DNA from 2 places in the Stenotrophomonas sp. Y-13 genome. Region 2 is predicted to be linked to the other one. Evidence: riboswitches for the same ligand, from Rfam matches in the RefSeq annotation. Region 2 holds a riboswitch; the other holds the start of a gene.
What was found. A riboswitch is a leader RNA that binds a small molecule or an ion and turns the genes downstream of it on or off. The one in region 2 is predicted to bind cobalamin.
Positions count from the first base shown of each region.

Region 1: it holds a riboswitch for cobalamin, as region 2 does, so the genes downstream of both, ACJ7VY_RS15165 (ribonucleoside-diphosphate reductase subunit alpha) here and btuB (TonB-dependent vitamin B12 receptor) in region 2, are expected to answer to the same signal.

Region 1 covers NZ_CP176501.1:3,335,160-3,338,562, reverse strand. The annotation lists gene ACJ7VY_RS15170 (DUF2884 family protein) at 63-872, opposite strand; cobalamin riboswitch at 1,140-1,364, shown strand; gene ACJ7VY_RS15165 (ribonucleoside-diphosphate reductase subunit alpha) at 1,631-3,403, shown strand, end outside.
Region 2 covers NZ_CP176501.1:534,224-537,626, reverse strand. The annotation lists gene cobT (nicotinate-nucleotide--dimethylbenzimidazole phosphoribosyltransferase) at 1-981, opposite strand, end outside; cobalamin riboswitch at 1,115-1,357, shown strand; gene btuB (TonB-dependent vitamin B12 receptor) at 1,470-3,326, shown strand.

The DNA.
Region 1 (3,403 bases), 870 kb from region 2:
CGACGGTGAACCATCGGCCCTGACCGCCCTCACCCCGACCCCGCTCCCGCGGGGAGAAGGGCTTAGGGCAGCTCGATGCGGTTGTCCGGTGCCTGTTCCTTCGCCATCGGCGCCGTGGCCGGTACCCCGCCGCCGACGTTCATCATCCGCAGCGGCTGGCCGTCGTAGCGGAACTCCAGCGCCGACTGCACCCGGTCCAGCGCCAGGACCTGGGTACACAGGGACTGCACGTGCTGCTCCAGGGCGCGGGCGCGCGCTTCGATCTTCGGCTCCAGCTCCGCTTCCATCTTCCCGGTGCGTTTCTCGATGCGCTCTTCGCCGCCGGTGAGCAGGGTCCACAGCAGGCCGCGGGCGAGGGAGCCCTTGAGCGATTCGGCCGATGCCTGCACGCGCTGTTCGAAACCTTCGCCGAACAGCTCCTGCTCCCAGCGCCCGCGGCCGATGGTGGAGGCGACGAAGCGCTCGGCGTCCCTGCGCAGCGCGCGCACCTTGCGCGAATCGAAGTTGCCGGTCATGGAGCCGTACACCATGTCCAGCACGTCGAAGCTGATGCCCACCGATTCATTGGCGATGCCGGTGACCGCCGGCATCAACTGACGCACCCCGGTCTCCAGTACCCGCAGGCGTTGCGCGTCCGCGGCACTGACCACCTGCATGCGCCCGTCGATGCTCAGCTCGCCATCGTGGAACACGATCTCGCGCGGGCTGGCGTCGCGCTGCCGCAGCCAGATGCCGCCGCCGTCGACCAGCACGTCGTAGTCGGTGCTGACCCCGCACTGGGTGGACGACAGCGCCGGCGGCTTCACCGGGCCGGCCTGCGCGGACAGGCATGGCAGGGCGAGCAGGGCAGCGGCGAGGAGCAGGCGGCGCATGCGGGGAATCCATTCGAAGGGCCGACAGGATCGCCGGCCGCGCCGTGGCCGGGCGCCCGCCGGAAGTCATGGCGCTGCAACTGGGGTATCGGACGATGAATGCGTGAGGCGTTTTCCTACCCGCCAATTGGCCTCCAAAGGGTTGACTGCGCAGTCCTGATGAGCCGTCGGTCCCGTGCCGGCCTGCTGCTCCGGAGGCGATCGCTTGTGCCACAAGGGGGGCGCGGCCATCCACAATATTTGGCGTTGACCTGGCCGGTCACCCCCACTATCTTGTGGCCCGTCGGTTCTGGCGGGTTGCTCCCCGCCGGATTGAAAGGGAAGCCGGTGACGCCTTCAATGGCCAGTCCGGCACTGCCCCGCAGCGGTAATTGGGAACGAACCCGCCACCCAGCACTGAGGCCCGATGCCTTGGGAAGCGGCGGAAGTAGGAGGAGGCCCCCGCCTCCGCGCCCATGAGTCCGAAGACCTGCCGACAGCCGCGCGAAGCACAGCGCGCGGTGCCGGCTGCGGAGTCTTCGAGGGGAAGACGGCTGGCGACGCGGCAGCGCCGGTGGCGACCTCGGGTCGTGCCCGTCGCGGATGCTGCGACGCCGTCCTTCCATGCTTGTCGCCCGCCACCGGCCCCCCTGGTTCCTGCGAGGGCAGGCGCCGCGTGCACCACGCCATGAGGACGCATTGCCGTGACCGCCACCGATACCGCCGTTGCCCCTGCCGAGGCCGGCTTCGAACTGACCCCCCCGCCGACCGCCACCGCCATGAGCGTGACCAAGCGCAATGGCGGCACCGAGCCCGTGGACCTGAACAAGATCGTCCGCGCGATCCAGCGCTGCTGCGACGGCCTGCATGCGGTCGATCCGATGCGCGTGGCCACGCGCACCATTTCCGGCCTCTACAACGGCGCCACCACCCAGGAACTGGACGAGCTGTCGATCCGCACCGCCGCGCTGCTGATCGGCGAGGAGCCCGAGTACGGCCGCCTGGCCGCGCGCCTGCTGGCCAATTTCATCGCCAAGGAAGTATCCGGCCAGGAGATCCACGCGTTCTCGCAGTCGGTCGCCCGCGGCCACGAGGTGGGCCTGATCAACGAGCGCCTGCTCAATTTCGTGCAGGTCAACGCGCGCAAGCTCAACGATGCGGTCAACCTGGGCTACGACCTCAACTTCGACTACTTCGGCCTGCGCACGCTGTACGACCGGTACCTGCTGCGCCACCCGCACACCCGCAAGGTGATCGAGACGCCGCAGCAGTTCTTCCTGCGCATCGCCAGCGCGCTGTCCGAGGACGTGCCCGAGGCGCTGGCGCTGTACCAGCGGCTGGGCAACCTGGACTACCTGCCGTCCAGCCCGACCCTGTTCAACGCCGGCACCAGCCACGAGCAGCTGTCGTCGTGCTTCCTGCTGGATTCGCCGCAGGATTCGCTCGAGTCCATCTATGCCCGCTACGGCGACATCGCGCAACTGTCCAAGTTCAGCGGCGGCATCGGCGTGAGCTACACCCGGGTGCGTTCGCGCGGTTCGCTGATCAAGTCCACCAACGGCCATTCCAACGGCATCGTGCCGTGGCTGAAGACGCTCGACTCCTCGGTCGCCGCGGTCAACCAGGGCGGCAAGCGCAAGGGCGCGGCCTGCGTCTACCTGGAGACCTGGCATGCCGACATCGAGGATTTCCTGGAGCTGCGCGACAACGCCGGCGACGATGCCCGCCGCACCCACAACCTCAATCTCGCCAACTGGGTGCCGGACCTGTTCATGCAGCGGGTGGAGGCCGACCACCCGTGGTCGCTGTTCGATCCGCGCGTGGTGCCGGAATTCACCGACCTGTACGGCGAGGCGTTCGAGCGCGCCTACCTGCAGGCCGAGGCACAGGGCAAGGCGGTCAAGACCGTGCCGGCGCGCAAGCTGTACGCGCGGATGATGCGCACCCTGGCCGAGACCGGCAACGGCTGGATGACCTTCAAGGACAAGTGCAACAAGGCCAGCAACCAGACCCTGCGCGCCGGCAACGTCATCCACCTGTCCAACCTGTGCACCGAGATCCTGGAAGTCACCTCGGCCGAGGAGACGGCGGTGTGCAACCTGGGCTCGATCAACCTCGGCAACCACCTGGACGCGCATGGAGATTTCGATTTCGACAAGCTCGCCGAGACCGTGCGCCTGGCCGTGCGCCAGCTCGACCGCGTGATCGACCTGAACTTCTACCCGATCGAGACCGCGCGCCGCGGCAACCTGCGCTGGCGCCCGGTCGGCCTGGGCTGCATGGGTCTGCAGGACGTGTTTTTCCGCAAGCGCCTGCCGTTCGACTCGGACGCCGCGCGCGCGCTGTCGGCGAAGATCGCCGAGGCGATCTACTACCACGCGCTGGAAACCTCGTGCGAGCTGGCGCAGGAGCGCGGCCGCCACCCCTCGTTCAACGACACCCGCGCCGCCAGCGGCGAGCTGCAGTTCGATGCCTGGGGCGTGGTGCCGGCCGACGCCGCGCGCTGGGACGCGCTGCGCGAGCGCATCGCCCAGCACGGTCTGCGCAACTCG
Region 2 (3,403 bases):
CGCCAGCGCCGCGCCGGAACCCTCGCCCAGCCGCAGGTCGAGCTGCAGCAGCGGGTCGGCCTGCAGTTTCTCCAGTACCCGCGCATGACCGCGCTCGGCGGAGCGGTGCGAAAACAGCAGCCACGGCCGCAGCGACGGATTGATGCGCACTGCCGCCAACGCGGCGGCCGAAACGATGAAGCCATCCACCAGCACCGGCACGCCGCGCTGGGCGGCGGCGATCATGGCCGCGGCCAGCGCCGCGATCTCGAGCCCGCCGACGCGGCGCAGGGCTTCGCGGCCCAGGTCGGCGGCGGCGGCGATGGACGCGCCATGCAGGGCCAACGCCTGCGCGGTCACGGCCTGCTTGTGGGCAATCCGCGCCGCATCCAGGCCGGTGCCGGCGCCCACCAGTTCGGCCAGCGGCAACGGCCCCAGCACCGCCGCAAGCGCACTGGCCGAGGTGGTGTTGCCGATACCCATCTCGCCCAGCAGCAGCAGGTCGGCACCCTCTCCGCAGGCCGCGGCCACCGCGCGCTGGCCGGCGGCGAACGCCGCGTCGAGGTCAGCCGGCGCCATCGCCGGGCCGGTACTGAAATCGTCGGTGCCGCGGCGCGGCTTGTCCCAGGTCACGCCACTGACCGGCGCATCGGCCAGGCTGCCGACGTCCCAGACATGCAGCGGCACGCCCAGTTCGCGCGCCAGCACCGCAATGGCGGCGCCACCGGCGGCGAAGTTGCGCAGCATCTGCACCGTCACTTCGGCCGGATACGCCGACACGCCCTGCGCGGCGACGCCATGGTCGCCGGCGAACACCAGCACCGGCACGCGCGTGGCCTGCGGCTGCTCGCGCCGCTGCAGCGCGGCCAGTTCGATGGCGAGGGTTTCCAGGCGCCCCAGCGCCCCCTCGGGTTTGGTCAGTTGCCGCTGGCGGGCGATGGCGTGCTGCCGGTGCGGCTGCGAGGGCGCCGGGCAGGCCCGGGTGAACCATGCGTCTGTCACGTGTATTCCGATACCGCGTTGCAATCGCGCATTGTAGGGCGCGTGCCGCCGGCGCGATGTGCCGTGGCGGGCGCCACGACGCCGTGGGCCGCCCATCGCGCGGCACGCCGGGCAGCGCCGCGGACGATGGCATAGAATGCCCGCACTTTCGGGTGACTGGCCGGACTCGCTCCGGCCGGTTGAAACGGGAAGCCGGTGCCGCGCCTGCCAGGGACATCCTGGCCCGCGCCAGTCCGGCGCTGCCCCCGCAACGGTAAGCAGGACAAGGCCAGGCATACCGCCACTGTGCATCCATCGCACGGGAAGGCGCCTGGCCGGAAGCGTCGACGCGCTTCGCCTGCAAGCCCGGAGACCGGCCCGGAAGCCGACTGGTTGCGATGCGGAGGGCATGGCGGCGGCAGTAGCGCCGTGCGCGCACTCCGTCGTGTCCCTCTCCTGGCAGCCTCCACCGTCCATCCGCGCGGGAGCGCGCGGATCCAGGAGTTCCCATGAAATTGCCTTACCACACCCTTTCCCTCGCCCTTGCGCTCGCACTGCCGGGCCTTGCCAGTGCCGAACAGGCACCGACCGAGCTCGACGACGTGGTGGTCACCGCCACCCGCACGCCGGTCTCCATCGCCGACAGCGTCGTGCCGGTGCAGGTCATCGACCGCGAGCAGATCGATCGCAGCCAGGCCACCTCGCTGCTGGACCTGCTGCGCGGCCGCGCCGGCCTGGACTTCGTCAACCAGGGCGGCCCCGGCAAGATCACTTCGCTGTTCATGCGTGGCAGCGCCTCCAGCCAGGTGCTGGTGCTGGTCGACGGCGTGCGCATCGGCGCCGCCTCCAGCGGCATGCCGGCGCTGCAGGACCTGCCCATCGACCAGATCGAGCGCGTGGAGATCGTGCGCGGGCCGCGTTCGAGCCTGTACGGCTCCGAGGCGATCGGCGGCGTCATCCAGATCTTCACCCGCGCTGCCGGCCAGGGCCTGCAGCAGAACCTGGCGCTGACCGCCGGTAGCCACAACCTGCGCCAGGCCAGCGCCGGCTTCAGCAACCGCGGCGAGCGCGGCTGGGTATCGGCGCAGGGCGCCTGGCAGAAGACCGACGGCATCAACGCGTGCAACGGCTCGGCCACGCTGTTCCAGGGCTGCTATGTCGACGAACCCGACCGCGACGGTTACCGCAACGCCTCGCTCAACGTGCGCGGCGGCTATGCGCTGTCCGAGACCCTGGGCGTGGAAGGCCACATGCTCGATGCCGCCAGCCGCAACCAGTACGACGGCAGCATCTACAGCGGCAACGAGGCCGACAACCAGCAACGGGTATACGGCGGCAAGCTGCGCTGGGCCCCGGGCGATGCATTCCGCCTGTCCGCGCAGATTGGACGCAACGACGACCAGGCCGACAGCTACTACGTCCAGGCCGGCACGCGCAGCTTCGTGTCCACGTTCGACACGCGCCGCGACACCGCCAGCGTGCAGGGCGATTTCCTGTTCGCCGAAGGCCAGCAGCTGAGCGTCGGCGGCGACTGGCAGAAGGACCAGGTGACCAGCACCACCGCCTATTCGATCGACAACCGCGACAACACCGGCGTGTTCGCCGAATACCAGGGCCGCTTCGGTGCGCATTCGCTGCAGGCCAGCGTGCGCAACGACGACAACGAGCAGTTCGGCAACCACACCACCGGCAGCCTCGGCTACGGCCTGGCGCTCGGCCACGGCCTGCGCCTGACCGCCAGTGCCGGCACCGGCTTCAAGGCGCCGACCTTCAACGACCTGTACTACCCGTGGTCGAGCAACCCGGCATTGAAGCCGGAGGAATCCACCAGCGTGAACGTCGGCATCGCGCAGTACGGCGAGGGCTGGAACTGGACCTTCAACGCTTACGAAAGCCGCATCGACCAGCTGATCGCGCTGGACAGCACCTACACCCCGTACAACATCGCCAAGGCGCGCATCCGCGGCGCCGAACTGACCGGCTTCGCATCGCTGGCCGGGTTCGACATCAACGCCCAGGCCAGCTTCACCGATCCGCGCGACCACACCCGCGGTGCGGCCAGCCACGACAACTGGCTGCCGCGTCGCGCCCGCACCAGCGGCCGCCTCGACGTGGACCGCGGCTTCGGGCCGCTGCGCGTGGGCGTGACCGCCAGCGCCACCGGCCATCGTTTCGACAACGCCGCCAACACCCTGCGCTTGGCCGGCTACGGCACCGTGGACCTGCGCGTGGAGTACGCCCTCAACGAGGCATGGAGCCTGCAGGCCCGGGCGGCCAACGTGTTCGATCGCGCGTACGAAACCGTGGCCTGGTACAACCAGCCTGGCCGCGAGTACCAGCTGACCCTGCGCTACCGCTCGCGCTGAAGCCCCAGCACGACCGCTCCATCGACGCCCCGGCCTCCCGCCGGGGCGTCATTGCATGCCGGCCGCGGCTCAGCGGC